One region of the Providencia huaxiensis genome, then DNA from elsewhere that is predicted to be linked to it. Evidence: predicted binding sites of a transcription regulator. Region 1 holds the regulator's gene; each other region holds the start of a gene.
What was found. Region 1 encodes sigma-54, which starts transcription at its own class of promoters, with help from an activator protein. Its sites were predicted from a motif close to GTTGGCACANNTTTCGCTNT; they were not measured.

Region 1 (6,441 bases):
CGGAAGTCGCAGTAAACAAAAGCACAGGGATTAGTGTGAGTACCCGCCAAGGGGAAGTCGAAAATGTTGAGTTTAACAGTGATGGCGCGCTAGGGATCACTGTTTATCATCAACAACGTAAAGGCAGTGCGTCTTCTACAGACTTAAGCCCTGAAGCCATTGAACGGACTGTTCAGGCGGCAATTGATATTGCTAACTACACCTCAGAAGACCCGTGTGCAGGGCCAGCAGACAAATCTTTGCTAGCTTTTGAAGCACCAGACCTCAACCTGTTCCAAGCGAGCGAGCTTTCTCCTGAAGAAGCGATCCGCTTAGCGTCGATTGCGGAAATGTCAGCATTAAATGCAGACTCACGCATTGTAAACACGGAAGGTGGAAGTTTTAACGGCCACTATGGGGTTCGCGTATTTGGTAACTCCCATGGCATGTTGCAAAGTTACTGTTCTAGCCGTTATTCAATGTCGAGCTGTGTGATTGCTGAGCAAAATGGTGAAATGGAGCGTGATTACGCTTATACGATTGGCCGTAGCTTAGGGGCATTACAGTCGCCTGAGTGGGTTGGGCAGGAGTGTGCTCGCCGTACTTTATCTCGTTTATCGCCACGTAAATTACCGACAATGAAAGCCCCTGTTATTTTTGCAGCAGAAGTGGCAACCGGTCTATTTGGTCATTTAGTCGGCGCCATTAGTGGTAGCAGTATTTATCGTAAATCCTCTTTTTTATTGGATAGCTTAGGAAAGCAAATTTTACCAAGCTGGCTAACTATCAATGAGCAACCTCATTTAATGGGTGGGTTGGCGTCATCCCCTTTTGATAGCGAAGGTGTTCGTACCTGTGAACGCAATATTGTTGAAAATGGTGTTTTGCAAACGTGGTTGATGACCAGCTATTCCGCAAGAAAGTTAGGTCTGCAAAGTACGGGTCACGCGGGTGGCATCCATAACTGGCGTATTGCAGGGCAAGGCCTTTCTTTCGATGCATTGCTGAAACAAATGGGAACAGGCCTAATCGTTACTGAATTAATGGGCCAAGGGGTTAGCGGTATTACGGGGGATTACTCTCGTGGGGCTTCAGGTTTTTGGGTCGAAAACGGTGAAATTCAATACCCTGTGAGTGAGATTACCATTGCTGGGAACCTAAAAGATATGTGGGCGAATATGGTCACTATCGCTGATGATATTGAAACTCGTAGCAATATTCAGTGTGGTTCGGTATTGATCCCTGAAATGAGTATTGCGGGAGAATAGTTTTCTACTTTGCTCATTTTAAAGCAACAAAAAAGGCACTCAATTGAGTGCCTGAATATGTTAGAGGACTTACCAGAGTTTTTTAAATAAAACTTTTTTCGCTAAGCCTTCCTTAATTCAGCCGTTGTCGAGATTAACGGTGAAACTCACCAGCCGCTTCTGGCTGATAAACAATTTCAAGTACGCGAACACGTGTTTGAACGCCGTTTGGCAGTTCCCAGCTGATTTCATCGTTGACATGCAAGCCTAATAAGGCCGCACCAATCGGTGCCATAACAGACAGCTGCTCTGCGCTATCTTTCAGTGACGCCGGGTAAACTAAGGTACGTGTGCGCTCTTCGTTGCTGATTAAATCCAAAAAGCGAACGGTACTGTTCATCGTGACCACATCAGCAGGCATTTCTTGTGGGGTCAGAATATCCGCACGGTCAAGTTCATCATTGAGCGCATCGGCAACCGGTGTGCCCGCATAAGCCGGCTGTTCCATCAGTGCATCTAAACGTTCAGCATCTAAATCATTGATAATAATTGTTGGCTTTGTCATACCACACTCCAATAGAGACATACAAAGCAAACACCCCCCACCCATAAGGTAGGGGGTGTCGCTAGAAATAAGTTTGTTTAAAATATTAGGCGCTATACGCTTTAAAGGGAAGAGATCATGATCACGATCTCTAAGCCTACCTTTGTAAAAAATACAGATTGATATTTTTATCGTTAGGTTTGAATTGACTACTCTTCGTCAAACCCACTTTCGAACAGGTTAATAATTGCGGATAATGCCTGATTTTCATCTGGGCCGCTAACCTCAATATCAATATTACTGCCTTGTTCTGAGTCTAACATCAACATCGCAATAACGCTATCGGCCTCAGCCTCAATTTGATTATTATTACGCAAAATAACTCTTGAGTTAAATTGTTTAACTAAATCATAGAGTAACATAGCAGGCCTTGCATGCATTCCAAGCCGATTTTTGAGCGTTATTGTGGCTTTTACGGTCATTGCTGTTACTTGCGTTTTTCCAACGTTCTGTGGCGTGACTGCACATTTTTACCACGAGAGCGGAAATAGTCGGCAAGTTGTTCAGCGACATACACTGAACGGTGCTTACCCCCGGTACAGCCAATTGCGACAGTCAAGTAGCTACGGTTATTGGTTTCTAACATCGGTAACCATAATTCTAAATAGCTACGGGTTTGGTAAATGAAGTTATGGACTTCAGTATGCCTATCTAAGAATGCAGCCACGGGTCTATCAAGGCCTGTCATTGGACGCAATTTCGGATCCCAGTGCGGATTGGGCAAAAAGCGCACATCGAATACATAATCCGCATCAATAGGAATACCATGTTTGAAGCCAAAAGATTCAAACACCATTGTCAGTTCACGCTCACGTTTGCCCATCAAACGTGTTCTTAGCATCTCAGCTAATTCATGAACGGACATTTCAGAAGTATCGATAACTAAATCAGCCCGAGAGCGTAAAGGCTCAAGTAGCTCATTTTCTTCATCTATTGCGCTTTCAAGTGAAAGATTTTTACTTGAAAGCGGGTGTAGTCGACGAGTATCACTGTAACGGCGAATAAGCGTGTTACGATCGGCATCTAGAAACAATAATTGAGGAGAGAAGGTTGAAGGTAATTTATCAATCGCTTCTTCGAAAATCTCTGGATTGTCGGGCATATTACGCACGTCGATGCTTACCGCTGCTGAAATATTACGATCAGCCAGTGAATTCGCTAACTCCGGTAGTAATACAACCGGTAGGTTATCTACGCAATAGAAACCCATATCTTCCAGCGCACGTAAGGCAACGGATTTCCCCGAACCGGAACGGCCGCTGACTATCATCAGCACCATGAGCTTGCTCCCTTTTGTTTCCTAATAATGTGCTTCTTGAAAAGCAGTATTTGCCAAATAATATTACTTAGAAACCATAACAATATCATTTGCATATGGCAAGATACATAATTTATCACTTACTCTGTAATTATGCGGTATAGCTCTTCATCACTTTGTGCACTGCGTAGGCGTTTACAGAGCGTTTTATCGGCTAATTTTTTGGCGATAAGCGACAATGTATGCAAGTGCGTTTTACATTGGTCTGATGGCACAAGTAACGCGAACAACAAGTCAACAGGCTGATTATCAATTGCATCAAACGCAATCGGCTCCTCTAAATGCAAAAAGACACCGACAGCACGGCTACTTTCACCTTCGTTCAGCTTTCCATGAGGAATGGCAATACCCCCACCAATACCTGTTGTGCCAACTTTTTCTCTGGTTAATAACGCTTCAAATACCGTATTTTCAGGTAATTCCAATTCAACGGCAGCCAGCTCACTAATAATTTCTAAAGCTCTTTTTTTACTGGTGCACACAATATTATTACGTGTACAGGCTGATGATAAAACAACGTTTAACTGGATTTCTATATCACTATTCATTTTATTGTTCACTTAGGACTACAAAACCAGATGGTGTATCCCACCATCTGGTTTGAAACATTATCCGGCTCATTAATAAGCCGTATCAATGTATTAATGTTGTCTCAGTTTTTCTTTATGTTTGGTTAATTGGCGCGACAGTTTGTCTACGAGTATATCTATAGCGGCGTACATATCGTTTTCTTCCGCTGATGCGTGGAGATCCGCTCCATTGACTTGCACGGTTGCTTCCGCAATTTGCTGAACTTTTTCAACTTTCAAGACAACTTGGATATTATTAATACGATCAAATAATTGTTCCAATTTTTTGAGTTTTTTCTCAACAGTCTCGCGCAATGCAGGAGTAACTTCAATATTGTGTCCAGTAATCTGAAATTCCATACAATCTTCCTTATTTTATCAATTAAACCAGTTGTTTACGCTGGTTAGAGGGCGGAATGGATAACGATTCTCGATACTTAGCAACAGTTCTGCGAGCGACTTGAATGCCTTGTTCAGCCAGCATACTCGTCAATTTACTGTCACTCAATGGTTTTGCTGGGTTTTCAGCAGCAACCAGTTTTTTCACCAATGCTCGAATTGCGGTTGAGGAGGCTTCGCCACCTGTGTCCGTATTAACATGGCTGGAGAAAAAATATTTCAACTCAAAAATGCCTCGTGGGCTATGGAGAAACTTTTGAGTTGTCACTCGTGAGATAGTTGATTCATGCATGTCCACTTGATAGGCGATATCGGCCAGTATCATCGGTTTCATGTACTCCTCTCCCAGCTCAAAGAATTCTTGTTGCTGTTCTACAATACAAGTCGCGACTTTTAATAGTGTCTCGTGGCGGCTCTCAAGGCTTTTAATCAACCATTTTGCATCTTGCAGATGACTACGAATATATTGCGAGTCATCTTCACTCGCTGAATTATTCAGCATCGAAGCATAATGGTTATTAATGCTTAGCTTAGGGATGCTATCTGTATTTAACTCAACTTGCCAGTGCCCTGCGATTTTTTTCACTAAAACATCAGGAATGACGTATTCCGATTCCCCGGTATTGATAGATTGGCCAGGTTTTGGATTCAACGTTAAAATCAGGTCTATCGCGGTTTTGAGCGCATCTTCTTTTAAGCGAGTTAATTTACCTAACTGGCGAAAATCACGGTTAGCCAGTAAATCAATATGGTTACTAATAATGAGCTTCGCATCTTGTAGCCCATCAGTTTCTTTAGGGTAGAGTGACAATTGAATTAATAAACACTCTTTTAAGTCTTGTGCTGCGACACCCAGTGGGTCGAAATGCTGAATACGTTTGAGGACAGCAATGACTTCCTCAATACTAATCTCTGGGTTATCAATCCCTTCATGTATATCAGAAACTGCTGTTGTCAGGTAACCGGAATCATCTATTGAATCAATAATAGCGGTGGCTATTGCCCTGTCCGTATCAGTAAAAGGGGTCAGCTCAGCTTGCCACGTCAGGTAATCTTGCAATGTTTGCGTTGTTTCACCTTGGTAAACAGGGAGTTCATCAAAATTATAATCATTACTGGTCCCTGACGGTGTTCCTGCCGTATATATTTCATCCCAATTAGTATCTAAAGGGAGTTCATCTGGCATATCATGGTTTTCGAGCGCGTCTTTGGTATCGAGCTCACTGGTATCGGAATTTTCATTTAGGGAGTCAATAGATTCAGACTCGGAATTTAACTCTTCTTGTTCAAGAAGTGGGTTGGTTTCCAAGGCGAGTTGAATTTCTTGCTGAAGCTCAAGTGTAGACAGCTGCAACAAGCGAATGGCTTGCTGCAATTGAGGGGTCATTGCAAGTTGTTGACTGACTCTAAGCTGCAAGCTTTGCTTCATGAATCTGTTTTATTCTCCCTAAAAAATGACGATACGCTAATTTATAACCGGAAACCTTCACCCAAGTATACACGTTTCACTTGTTCGTTCTCTAAGATCATGGTTGGTGACCCATGAGCAATTAAGTGTCCTTGGCTGACAATATAGGCTCTTTCACATACATCTAAGGTTTCACGCACGTTATGGTCGGTGATTAATACACCGAGGCCGTAATCCCTTAAGTGCTGAATGATTTTTTTGATATCTAAGACGGAAATAGGGTCAACACCCGCAAAAGGTTCGTCTAATAAAATAAATTTTGGGTTAGCTGCAAGTGCTCGAGCAATTTCAACACGGCGGCGTTCCCCACCGGATAGCGATTGCCCCATGCTGCCCCGAAGATGGGTAATACTAAATTCTTCCATCAGCTCTTCAGCACGCTCTTTACGTTGCTGAGAGTTCAAATCTTCGCGAATTTCTAACACAGCCATTAGGTTATCATAAACACTGAGGCGACGGAAAATGGAGGCTTCTTGAGGAAGATAGCCAATTCCACGGCGTGCACGTTCATGCAACGGTAGAAGGCTGATATCTTCACCATCAATCATAATTTTGCCAGCATCCCGCTGAACAATACCCACAACCATATAAAAGGTCGTTGTTTTACCGGCCCCGTTTGGTCCCAACAAGCCAACGATTTCACCTGATTTAACTTCCAGGCTGACATCTTCAACGACTTTACGTTTTTTATAGGCTTTAGCTAGATTCTCAGCGGTTAGTGTCGCCATAACAGTTATTTACTCTTACTTTCTGATGAATTTTTATTCGCTGCAGGGCCTTTTTCTTGCAATTGGGCTGGCAGTATTACGGTAGTGACGCGTTTGCCTTTATCACTAAATGCTTCCATTTGTTGCGTT
Region 2 (6,441 bases), 1.7 Mb from region 1:
CCATGTTTGGGCTTTATTCAGCCACATTAACGGTGTTTCAAAGCGAATATTTTTGGCAAGGCCGAGGTCTACAGCATGGTTGAGTGCTTTGACAAACTCATCACGGCAATCGGGATAGCCTGAAAAATCGGTTTCACATACACCGGTTATCACCGCTTCTGCTTGGACTTGATAGGCGTATATTGCTGCGAGAGTGAGAAATAAAATATTACGTCCAGGTACGAAAGTGCTAGGCAGGCCGCTCGACTCGCTTTCTGTGAAATCAGGGACTGGGATGTTATCTCGAGTTAAGCTGCTGATTGCTAATTCATTGAGTAATGTAACATCTAAGACTTTATGCGCTGTAGCACCTAGAGATACGCTTAACTTTTGTGCGACTTCGATTTCAAAACGGTGGCGCTGGCCATAATCGAAAGTCACACAATGAACTTCATCATAGTTTTGCAAAGCTTGAATAAGACAGGTTGTTGAGTCTTGGCCTCCGCTGAAAACCACAACTGCGCGTTTCATAGGTACTCCTTGGTGATATATCATTTTAAAATGTGATGGGAAGAGAGTGAAGCATGTTAACGGTACTAAGGTGTAATTAATAGTTCTATTTTTACAAAGTGAGTTTGATTGAAGTACTATTCATATGCGAATTTGGTTATTCATATAAAAATATTCTATAATCACGACATTTGGTAACATCTTTATTGTTTTTAAATTATTCAATTTTGCATAATATGGTTATGTAGCTAATACAATAACGACAAAAGTACTTACACCCAAGTCAAGAGAGCAATCATGCTAGATAAAATAGACAAAAAGCTGCTTTGTTTATTGCAAAATGACAGTAGCCTATCCCTAAACACCCTTGCTGAAGCTGTTAATTTAACATCTACGCCGTGCTGGAAAAGATTAAAAAGGCTTGAAGATGAGGGCTATATTCGAGGGCGAGTGACTTTACTCGACGGTGAGAAGCTAGGTTTAGGTTTAACGGTAATTGTGACAATTAAAACACAGCATCATAATAGTGAGTGGTATGAGCAATTTGTTTCTTTTGTCAGTCAACTTCCTGAAGTTCTGATGTTTTATCGTATGGCTGGGGAGTATGATTACCTTATGCAAGTAGAAGTGCATGACATGAAATCATATGACTTATTTTATAAAAAACTCGTCAATGGTGTTCATGGTTTAATCGATGTGACTTCAAGTTTTGCAATGGAAAAAATCAAGTATACGACAGTATTGCCTATTCCTGATTAACTCCGTAATAACGTAGATGATTACGGCTTCTCATTTTTAGGCATCATTAAATCAATATATTCAAGGCAGTATTACGTGCGATTATTTTCACAACTAGGTTGGTATTTTTTGAGTGAGTGGCGGCGCTATCTCGGTGCTGTTTGCTTTCTCATTATTATTGCTATCTTACAATTAGTCCCTCCACGCATCGTTGGTGTGGTTGTTGATGGAATAAGTAAAGGGGCAATGCCAACAAAGCAGTTGATTACTTATGTTTCAGTCATGCTGTTGATTGCACTGGTTGTGTATGGTTTGCGGTATGTTTGGCGTTTATGGTTATTTGGTGCTTCTTATAAGTTAGCCGTTCAGCTACGACAAAAATTTTATCGGCAATTAAGTCTGCAAAATCAAGAGTTTTACCTTAAGTACCGAACAGGGGATTTAATTGCACGCACGACGAATGATGTTGACCGAGTTGTGTTTGCAGCTGGTGAAGGTGTTTTAACATTAGTTGACTCATTGGTGATGGGGTGTGCGGTGCTCATCATGATGAGTGTTGAAATTAGTTGGCAACTGACTTTACTAGCACTTATTCCAATGCCAATTATGGCACTAGTCATTAAGCGTTATGGTGACCAGCTTCATCAGCGTTTTAAGCATGCTCAAGGGGCATTTTCGTCTTTAAATAATCATGCGCAAGAAAGTTTAACAAGTATCCGTATGATTAAAGCTTTTGGCCTTGAAGATCATCAATCGAATCAATTTGAACAGGTAGCCACTGAGGCTGGACGTCGCAATATGCATGTTGCTAAAGTTGATGCGCGTTTTGATCCCACCATTTTTATGGCGATTGGTATGGCCAATTTACTCGCTATTGCAGGTGGCAGCTGGATGGTGTTAAACGACACATTGACGTTAGGTGAATTAACGAGCTTTGTGATGTATTTAGGATTAATGATTTGGCCAATGCTAGCGCTCGCATGGATGTTTAATATCGTTGAACGAGGTAGTGCAGCTTATAGTCGTATTCTAAGTTTACTCAATGAACCGTTAGTTATTCAGGATGGCTCGCATTCATTACAGCCTGAAAAGGGAAACTTGAATGTGAATATCATCAATTTTAGTTATCCAGAAACCACACGAATAGCATTACATGATATTCGGTTTGACCTAAAACCTGGGCAATTTTTGGGGATCTGTGGGCCAACAGGGGCTGGGAAATCAACATTGTTGACGTTATTGCAGCGCCAATTTGATGTTACGGAAGGGGAAATCCTCTATCAAGGTTTACCACTATCTGAGGTCCGTTTAAATGAATGGCGTGCTCGGTTATCTATCGTAAATCAATCTCCATTTTTATTTTCAGATACAGTTGCAGGCAATATCGCACTTGGGCGACCTAATGCCACTCAGGAAGAAATTGAGCAGGCAGCGCGTGTCGCTTGTGTACATGATGATATTTTACGTTTACCGGAAGGCTATTCTACTCAGGTTGGTGAACGTGGAGTTATGTTGTCTGGTGGGCAGAAACAACGAATTTCTATTGCAAGGGCAATCTTACAAAATGCAGAAATTTTGGTGTTAGATGATGCACTTTCTGCCGTTGACGGGCAGACCGAGTTTACGATTTTACAAAACTTAAGTCATTGGCGGCAGGGTAGAACCATGATAATCAGCGCTCATCGTCTATCTGCATTGGTAGAAGCAGACAATATTATTGTGCTATCTCAAGGTGCGATTATTAGCCGAGGTAGGCATGAAGCGCTTATTGCACAGTCGGGTTGGTATAAAGATATGTATCAGTACCAACAGATTGAAGCGGCGTTGGATGGTGAGCTATGAGCCAAAAGAAACCACTATGGCCAGCACTTAAGCGTTTACTTTCTTACGGAAAAGCACACCGAGGCACCATGGGGATTGCTATTGCAATGCTATGGTTAGCCGCTATTGCGGAGGTCAGCGGGCCTCTGCTGATCAGTTATTTTATTGATAACATGATTGCGAAAAAGCAAATCATCATGCCACTGGCTTTATATATGGCCGTTGGTTTTATATTGCTTCAAGTTATTGCTGCATTATTACATTACTATCAAATTATTTTATTTAATAAAGCTTCTGTGGGAGTCGTGCAAACATTACGAACAGATGTGATGAATGCCGCCCTTAGGCAGCCTTTGAGTGCCTTTGATAAACAACCTGTTGGCCAATTGATTTCACGAGTTACAAATGATACTGAAGTGATTAAAGATCTATTTGTGATGGTTGTGCCGACGGTGTTTCGGAGTTTAGCCCTGATTTGTGCCATGTTAGTTGCTATGTTTTCATTGGAATGGCGTATGGCATCAATTGCAGTGATGATTTTTCCTGCTGTATTTGTGGTGATGCTTGTTTATCAGCGCTTAAGTACACCGATTGTACGTCGTGTCAGATCTTATCTTGCGGATATTAACAACGGTTTTAACGAAGTCATTAGTGGAATGACGGTTATTCAGCAATTTATCCAACAGGCTAGGTTTGGCGAAAAAATGCAAAGTATTAGTCAAGACCATTATTTTGCAAGAATGAAAGCATTAAAACTTGATGGCTTACTATTAAGGCCATTACTAAGTTTACTTTCAGCTTCAGTATTGTGTGGCTTGCTATTGCTATTTGGGTTTGAAGGAACGACTACCATTGGTGTTGGTGTCTTATATGCATTTATTAACTATTTAGGTCGTTTGAATGAACCGCTTATCGAATTAACTTCTCAGCAATCGATGCTTCAGCAAGCGGTTGTTTCAGGTGAGCGTGTTTTTGAACTCATGGATAGCCCGCAACAAGACTATGGGGAAAGTATTGAGCCATTACAAGGTGGCTCAATCTCAATTAACCATTTATCTTTTGCTTACCGAGATAACAAAATGGTACTTAAAGATATTAATTTACACGTACCTGATAATAATTTTGTTGCATTGGTCGGTCATACTGGGAGCGGTAAAAGTACCATTGCAAATTTAATTATGGGGTATTACCCATGGCAGGAAGGGGATATTTTATTAGATGGACGTGACTTGAGTTCACTATCTCACCAAGTTTTACGTCATGGTATTGCGATGGTGCAACAAGACCCTGTTGTCCTTGCGGCTTCTTTTTTTGATAACGTCGCACTAGGGCGTGAGATTAGCCAAGATAAAGTTTGGGAAGTTATTGAAACTGTTCAGCTTGCTGAGTTAGTTCGTGGGTTACCTGATGGGCTAGATACCGTACTTGGTGAACAAGGAAACACCTTGTCTGTTGGGCAAAGACAATTACTAGCGATGGCTCGAGTACTTGTGGTCACACCTAAAATTTTAATTTTGGATGAAGCAACGGCGAATATTGACTCAGGGACTGAGCAAGCGATACAAAAAGCATTACGAATGATCCGTCAACATACTACGCTCGTCGTGATAGCTCATCGTTTATCGACAATCGTCGATGCTGATCAAGTCGTTGTGTTACATCGTGGTGCAATTGTTGAGCAAGGTAAACATTTGCAGCTTTTACAGCAAAAAGGACGTTATTATCAAATGTACCAGTTGCAACAAGTTGGGGAATCATTGAATGCCCGTTGTGATGCTGAAATTGAGAGTATAACTAGTTAATTATTCTGCACTCTTATAATGCAAGACCTAAAGCCACTCATTCGAGTGGTTTTTTATTTTGTTCTTTCCTATTGAATAATATGGATAAATATATTTTGGCACACGATTTGCTATAACGTTAGTGCTGTTCAAGATATTGAGCGGCTTATTCACCTGACTTATAGGAGTGAGCATGAAATATATCATCGCAATCATTAAGCCATTTAAATTAGATGAAGTCCGAGAAGCACTATCAGATATTGGTGTTCAAGGGCTTACTATTACTGAAGTTCGAGGGTTTGGACGACAGAAAGGACATGCCGAATTATATAGAGGAGCTGAATATACTGTCGATTTTTTACCTAAAGTACGTATGGAAATAGCGGTTTCTGATGAGTTAGTAGAACAGGTAATTGAAACAATCGAAAAAAAAGCTTATACGGGCCAAGTCGGGGATGGAAAAATATTTATTTTGTCATTAGAGCAAGCTGTACGTATTCGTACAGGTGAAAAACAAGACGAAGCACTGTAGGAGAGCAATTATGCGCAAAGGGTTCCAATACTTATGTCTATTGATATCAATGGGGAGTTTTCCAATAACGGTGCTTGCAGCAGAGGAAACCCTAGATAAAGCGGATAACGCATTTATGATGATAGCGACTGCTTTAGTTATTTTCATGATACTTCCAGGTATCGCATTATTCTATGGTGGGCTACTAAGAAGCAAAAATGTTCTTTCTTTAATGGCTCAAACCGCGGTTATTTTCGCTTTAGTGTCTGTTATTTGGATTGTTTATGGGTACAGCTTAGCTTTTAGTGAGGGAAATGATTTTATCGGTGGTTTTAGTCAGATTATGTTAAAAAATATCACTGTTGAAAGCTTATCTGGACCGATCCCTCAATTTATTCACGTTGTTTTTCAAGGGGCATTTGCATGCTTAACGGTCGCATTGGTGGTTGGTGCACTAGGGGAGCGGATTAAATTTTCTGCAATTTTAATTTTTACGATTATTTGGACGACATTTGCTTATTTACCAATGGCACACATGGTATGGGGCGGCGGTATTTTATCGCAAGATGGCGCACTAGATTTTGCTGGGGGTACGGTTGTTCATATTAATGCGGCTGTTGCCGGTTTAGTTGGTGCTTACTTACTTGGGCATCGTACTGGGTTAGGAAAAGAGGCTATTAAACCACATAACTTACCTATGGTGTTTATGGGAACATCCATACTATTCATTGGCTGGTTTGGTTTCAATGCAGGTTCGGCCGGAAGTGCTAATAGTATCGCTGCATTAGCGTTTGTGAACACTATCGCAGCTGCGGCTGGTGCTATTTTATCATGGACTTTAGCTGAGTGGCTTTTCAGGGAAAAACCTTCATTATTAGGTGCTTGCTCTGGTTGCTTAGCTGGGTTAGTTGGGGTTACGCCAGCGGCAGGAACGGTTGGGGTCGGTGGGGCATTAATTATAGGGGTATTGTCTGGGCTGGCGGGTTTATGGGGTGTTGTGATTTTAAAGCGTCGATTAAAAGTTGATGATGTTTGCGATGTTTTTGGTGTTCATGGTGTCTGCGGGATTTTAGGTTGTTTACTAACGGGGGTATTTACTTC
Region 3 (6,441 bases), 1.1 Mb from region 1:
ATTTCACCCGTAAAATCGATAGTTCCATCAGCCGCTAATACATTATTAATGGCAAAAACAGACGATGCCGCAATTAAATAGGCAAAGACATTTTTTTTCATTTATTACTCTCCAAGAGGATATTTATATGATGAGATTGAGTCAGTGAATATATTCAATTACTCAACTGGTGAGTATTTTGGCTTTTATTTTAAAAATAAACAATATGAGAGTAATTTAGGTTTAATGCCCTTTTGAGGTGTCATTTTTATATCTTGTATTTGATATTCACATTATAGGTTGTGGGTTTTTTGTGGATATTTTAATAAATGTTGGTTTTTCAATATTGGGATTTTTTCTGAAGATAAAAATAAAAATTAAATAATTAAATTAGTTTTAAGTTGGTGTTTTTTTGTTATTACTTAACGCATGATGTGTTTTTGTGGTGTTTAATATCATTACATTATTTTAATTTTTTTATTTTAAAGTAAAAATAGTCTAAAATGTACTGTAATAAAAGTATAATCTTAAAACTATCATCATTAATAGTAATTTATTTAACGTTTAAATATCTTTTTCTGATGCGAGTTAGTTTGGAATTATTGAATATTAAGATAAGCATGAAATAATAAATTAAGTCACGCTTATCTTAATAGGATAGTCAATTGGGGGGTTATTCAATTCCTAGCTCTTTTAATTTACGAGTTAGTGTATTTCTTCCCCAGCCTAATAAACGGGCGGCTTCTTGTTTATGGCCATTGGTGTATTTTAACGCGCAATTTAGCATTGTACGCTCAAGTAAGGGGATGGTTTGTGCAAAGAGATCTTCTTTACCCTCCATTAATGCGTTATCAGTCCACTCTTCAAGTAGTTCAAACCACTGAGCAGCAGAACTAGGATTGTGTGATGATAACGATTGTGTTGGTATGGCGTCGGTTTGCGATGATTTTACCACTGTATTTTGTTGTGGATGCTCTTCAAGCAAATCATCGGGCAAATCTTGCGGTAAGATTTCTTGGCTTGCTGCCATCACGGTTAACCAACGGCAGACATTCTCCAATTGGCGAACGTTACCCGACCAGTAATAGCGTTGAAGAATTTTTTCGCTGTCAGGGTGGAGAACTTTAGCCTCGACACCGAGTTCTTTCGCCGTATTTTGTAGAAAATAATTGGCGAGACGTGGGATATCTTCAGTGCGTTCACGTAATGGCGGTAATTGCACTCGAATGACATTTAACCGGTGAAATAAGTCTTCACGAAATAAGCCTTCTTTAACACGTTTTTCAAGGTCTTGGTGGGTGGCGGCAATAATCCGCACATCCACATTAACTGGGGTATAACCGCCAATACGATAGAATTGGCCTTCCGCCAGAACGCGTAATAAGCGAGTTTGTACATCAAGTGGCATATCACCGATTTCATCTAGAAACAGAGATCCATGGTTAGCTTGCTCAAATCGCCCTTGACGTACTTGATTCGCACCCGTAAATGCGCCTTTTTCGTGGCCGAATAGCTCAGATTCAATTAAATCTTTGGGAATGGCGGCCATATTTAATGCAATAAAAGGGGCATCAGCACGGGGGCTGTGCTGATGTAGTGCGTGGGCAACTAACTCTTTCCCTGTTCCTGATTCACCATTAATAAGCACACTAATTGATGAGCGCGATAAACGACCAATAATGCGATAAACCTCTTGCATAGCCGGTGCTTCTCCGATCATGGTCGAAGAGACAACAGGAGCGGGCTGTTTAGCTTCACGGCCAGTATGGTTTTGTTCACGGCTATGATTCAGAGCGCGTTCGACTAATGCGACGGTTTCATCAATATCGAAAGGTTTTGGTAAGTAATCAAAGGCACCTGACTGGTAGGCATTTACGGCAGCATCAAGGTCAGAGTGTGCTGTCATGATAATAATCGGCAGGAGGGGATATGATTGTTTGATGGTATTCAGCAGTTCAATACCATTTGTGCCTGGCATACGGATATCAGATAACAACACATCAGGGAGTGAATTTTCTAATGCGGCAAGTACAGCGTCCGCACTGTCAAAGCAGGTGCAAGCGAACTTTGCATTATCTAATGCACGCTCAAGTACCCAACGGATGGAGCTATCGTCATCAACCACCCAAATTTTTCCCTGCGTCATGGTTATCTCCTATTTCTTAATTGGTAGATAAATGGAAAACTCAGTGTGACCTGGCCAACTGGTGAACTCGATTTTTCCTGCGTGTTGGTCGACTAAACTGCGGGCAATTGATAGGCCAAGTCCGGTCCCATCAGGCCGTCCACTCACCATGGGATAAAACAACGTATCCTGAATTGCCAATGGAATACCGGGACCGTTATCTTCAATATCAATACGTGCAGCTAATCGATAACGCTCGCCTTGCAGTGTGACTTGAAAAGCAGTTCGTGTACGCAAGGTGATATAACCCCCCGTTTCAGCGAGAGCTTGTAATGCGTTTCGGGTGATATTTAGAAGCACTTGCTCGATTTGGTCTGGGTAATACTCTAATTCGGGCAGGCTTGGGTCATAGTCACGAATTAATGTCACGTTATCGGGTTTTTCTAATGACACCAACCGCGTTACATTTTCCATAATATGATGGATACTTTGCTGTGTTTTCGGCCCTGGATATTGTGGGCCAAGCAGCCGATCAACCAGTGCTCGCAGGCGGTCAGCCTGTTCGATAATCACTTGAGTATATTCATTTAATTGTGGGTCAGGCAGCGCTTTAGATAGCAATTGCGCAGCGCCTCGCAAACCTCCGAGAGGGTTTTTGATTTCGTGAGCAAGCCCACGGATCAGTTCGCGGGCGGCCAATTGCTGGGCATTCTGTGCGAGTTCTTGGCTCAAGCGCCGTTGGCTATCTAATTGCGAAAGCTCAACTAAAATAAATTGCTCTGAAAAAGGCTGTGCGCTGAATGACATCACATGGGAATGGTTGTTAAACACTAAGGTGACTTCATTTTCGGTAAAACTATGGCCTTCTTTTAAGCTATTGAGCATGAGTTCATCATTGAGTGAACAATAACTGAATAACAGTGGTAGAGGCGTACCGTATAGCTTGCGCTGGCTTTGGGTTAAGATCTGGAGTGCAGCATGGTTGGCGTAATGGATAACCAAATCGTAATCCAAAATTAGCACGCTATTAATGAGGGAGTCGAGAATGTGTTCCGGTGCTGGCAAATGTTCGGTTTTCATGTAATGTTGCTCCTGCACTATTTTGGTGCATTATACCTGATAGACCAAACAACCGATATTTGATTTTTGCTGCGTAAATACGTTAGAGATAAAAGGCCCCATCAAAAGATGGGGCAAGTGCTTCACGGCAACAAAGACTAACAGTGGAACGGCGTGTTACACACTGTAGTACATTTCAAATTCGAGAGGGTGTGGTGCCATACGAACACGCTGGATGTCGGCACGGGTTAATTCAATATACGCATCGATAGCGTCATTAGTGAATACACCACCACGGGTTAAGAATTCACGGTCTTTATCTAATTCCGCTAACGCTTCGTCTAAAGAGCCTGAAACGGTTGGAATTTCTTTGGCTTCTTCTGGTGGTAAGTCATATAAATTTTTGTCCATCGCATCACCAGGGTGGATCTTGTTAATGATGCCATCAAGGCCTGCCATTAACTGAGCAGCAAACGCTAAATATGGGTTAGCAGCTGGGTCTGGGAAGCGAACTTCAATACGACGTGCTTTCGTGCTCGCAACGACTGGAATACGAATCGAAGCAGAGCGGTTACGTGCAGAATATGCCAACATTACAGGTGCTTCAAAGCCCGGAACTAAGCGTTTGTATGAGTTAGTTGTTGGGTTTGTAAATGCGTTCAGCGCACGTGCATGCTTAATAATACCGCCAATGTAATACAGCGCCATTTCGGATAAACCACCGTATTTGTCACCTGCGAACAGGTTAACACCGCCTTTAGATAAAGACATATGGCAGTGCATACCAGAGCCGTTATCACCCACTAAAGGTTTTGGCATAAAGGTCGCTGTTTTGCCGTAGGCATGGGCAACATTGTGAACAACATATTTATAAATCTGGGTTTCATCCGCTTTTTTAGTCATGGTATTAAAGCGGGTTGCGACTTCGTTTTGCCCAGCGGTTGCCACTTCATGGTGGTGAGCTTCAACAACCAAGCCCATCTCTTCCATAGTGGTACACATAGCTGAACGCAAGTCTTGTGATGAATCAACCGGTGGAACTGGGAAATAACCGCCTTTTACTGCAGGGCGATGGCCTTTATTACCACCTTCGTATTTGGTTCCCGTATTCCATGCCGCTTCGATATCATCGATATGGTAGTAGCTACCGTGCATGTTGTTGCCAAAACGAATGTCATCAAAAACGAAAAATTCAGGTTCTGGCCCAAAGAGAACGATATCGGCGATCCCACTTGAGCGCAGGAAATCTTCTGCACGTTTTGAAATTGAACGCGGGTCTCTGTCATAACCTTGCATAGTGCCCGGTTCTAAAATATCACAGCGTATAATTAACGTAATATCTGCAAAGAACGGGTCTAACATTGCAGTTGATGGGTCTGGCATTAATACCATGTCTGACTCATTGATGCCTTTCCAGCCACCAATAGATGAACCATCAAACATCTGGCCTTCTTCAAAGAAGTCTTCGTCAACTTGATGAGCAGGGATAGTGATGTGTTGCTCTTTACCTTTAGTGTCGGTAAAACGCAGATCAATAAATCTAACATTGTGCTCTTTAATTAACGATAAAACATGTTCAGCGGACATCTCGGCTCTCCTGGTCGGGTCTAATCAACAAATCACAAGCTATCATTTGACAGTATGTCTGTTGTTTGTCTGGCGTGTTAGTTATATAAAATGAGTTATATAAAAATAGTTAGCACGCGCTCTATAAATAGATAAGCGAAAAGCGTGCCAACTTTTTAATTATAGTAAATACTGATTGTTACGTGTGGACGAAGGGAGCCATCTAGCTTTCTTTATATGTAATGCACTGGTTTGGTGCTAATGGTTTTGTTTTTGCACTAAATTGGTGCAAATGGCGTGTATAGATGAGAATTCAAATAAAAAATTAGCATTGTGCTCTGCTAGAGCACAATGCTGACGAGATAAAAAAGAAATAAGGTTGCTCAACGTGAAACAGCAACATTAATCTTCATCGCTATTTGTTAATAACGTATTCACTTCTTCAATTTGTTTTACTGCATCATTGATAATTGAGGCAATTTGGCGAGTTTGTTCTTCATTTAGCTGTTTTAAAACCATTTTGTGACGTAATAATGCTTTAAAGCGACTAACGGCCATTTCAATGTCTTCCGCCAAATTACTGCCTTGTTGCATATCACGCGCTTTTGCTAGTTTGCGAGCAATAACAGCTTCAATTTCTTTATTTTGAGCTAGATGGGCTGCTCCCTCAGGAGTAATGGTAAAACTTTTGCGATTACGCTCAACAATCTGAGACTCTAGGAAGCCTTGTTCTTCTAACAGTGTTAGAGTTGGATAAATAACACCGGGACTAGGCACATATAAGCCATTTGAGGCTTCTTGAATATCTTTGATAATTTCGTAGCCATAGCTTGGTTTTTTAGCGACTAACGAAAGTACCATAATATGAAGATCACCATGGTCGAATAAACGACGCAGCCCTTTGCCTCTTCCTCGGCCTCTTTGGCGGTCATCGCCGTGGCAGCGCTCACCGTGCCCGTGGCCATGACGGCCTTCACCGTGGCAGCGCTCACCGTGCCCGTGGCCATGACGGCCTTCACCGTGGCAGCGCTCACCGTGCCCGTGGCCATGACGGCCTTCACCGTGGCAGCGCTCACCGTGCCCGTGGCCATGACGGCCTTCGCCGTGGCAGCGTTCACCATGTCCGTGGCCATGACGGCCTTCACCGTGGCAGCGCTCACTGTGTCCATGACCATGACGGTCATCATTGTGGCAACATCCACCGTGGTGGCCACGTTGATTTTCATCGTGGTGTGCATAATATACATGACGACAAGATTTAATTAGCATATAGTTACTCCTTAGCTTGTAACTTTAGATATATCGAATTTATTTTATGGGTTTACTATATTTAGATATATCTAATTAGTCAATTTAGATATATCTAAATAACACAAAAAGATATTTAAACTGGCAGTTAAGAAAGAAAGTCTATTTTTTGTTCTTTTTTTGGGCTGCTAATATTAAGTTTTTAGCGTATTATTCTGTCACTTTGTGATTTCACAGTGCTGATAGGCCTATTTTTATTAGGTATTTTGGCTCAGTCTCGCAACTGAATGTTTTTTCGTTAAAAACTTTTTATACAGTGATGGGTTTCACATTTATTCCACTTGTGCGGAAAAACGTGTAAAATAACAGCAAATTAACGTAGAAAGTATGTTTGGGTAATTAGAATGCCGCAAAAAACATATTCCTTTCCTGTCAATTAAACGGTAAAAATCCTTGTCAATTCA

Region 2: the regulator sigma-54 is predicted to act here: its motif matches at 4,945-4,964, upstream of glnK (P-II family nitrogen regulator).
Region 3: the regulator sigma-54 is predicted to act here: its motif matches at 4,883-4,902, upstream of glnA (glutamate--ammonia ligase).

Annotation. Positions count from the first base shown of each region.
Region 1 covers NZ_CP031123.2:3,047,905-3,054,345, reverse strand. Annotated here, with positions in the region: gene pmbA (metalloprotease PmbA) at 1-1,247, shown strand, start outside; gene rnk (nucleoside diphosphate kinase regulator) at 1,381-1,791, opposite strand; gene npr (PTS phosphocarrier protein NPr) at 1,980-2,252, opposite strand; gene rapZ (RNase adapter RapZ) at 2,258-3,109, opposite strand; gene ptsN (PTS IIA-like nitrogen regulatory protein PtsN) at 3,229-3,696, opposite strand; gene hpf (ribosome hibernation promoting factor) at 3,790-4,077, opposite strand; gene rpoN (RNA polymerase factor sigma-54) at 4,100-5,545, opposite strand; gene lptB (LPS export ABC transporter ATP-binding protein) at 5,587-6,312, opposite strand; gene lptA (lipopolysaccharide ABC transporter substrate-binding protein LptA) at 6,318-6,441, opposite strand, start outside.
Region 2 covers NZ_CP031123.2:200,161-206,601, forward strand. Annotated here, with positions in the region: gene queC (7-cyano-7-deazaguanine synthase QueC) at 1-510, opposite strand, end outside; gene CYG50_RS02350 (Lrp/AsnC family transcriptional regulator) at 787-1,248, shown strand; gene CYG50_RS02355 (SmdA family multidrug ABC transporter permease/ATP-binding protein) at 1,324-3,069, shown strand; gene CYG50_RS02360 (SmdB family multidrug efflux ABC transporter permease/ATP-binding protein) at 3,066-4,850, shown strand; gene glnK (P-II family nitrogen regulator) at 5,023-5,361, shown strand; gene amtB (ammonium transporter AmtB) at 5,411-6,441, shown strand, end outside.
Region 3 covers NZ_CP031123.2:4,105,019-4,111,459, forward strand. Annotated here, with positions in the region: gene CYG50_RS20775 (fimbrial protein) at 1-101, opposite strand, end outside; gene glnG (nitrogen regulation protein NR(I)) at 653-2,125, opposite strand; gene glnL (nitrogen regulation protein NR(II)) at 2,135-3,184, opposite strand; gene glnA (glutamate--ammonia ligase) at 3,341-4,750, opposite strand; gene CYG50_RS23170 (PadR family transcriptional regulator) at 5,132-5,998, opposite strand; gene typA (ribosome-dependent GTPase TypA) at 6,431-6,441, shown strand, end outside.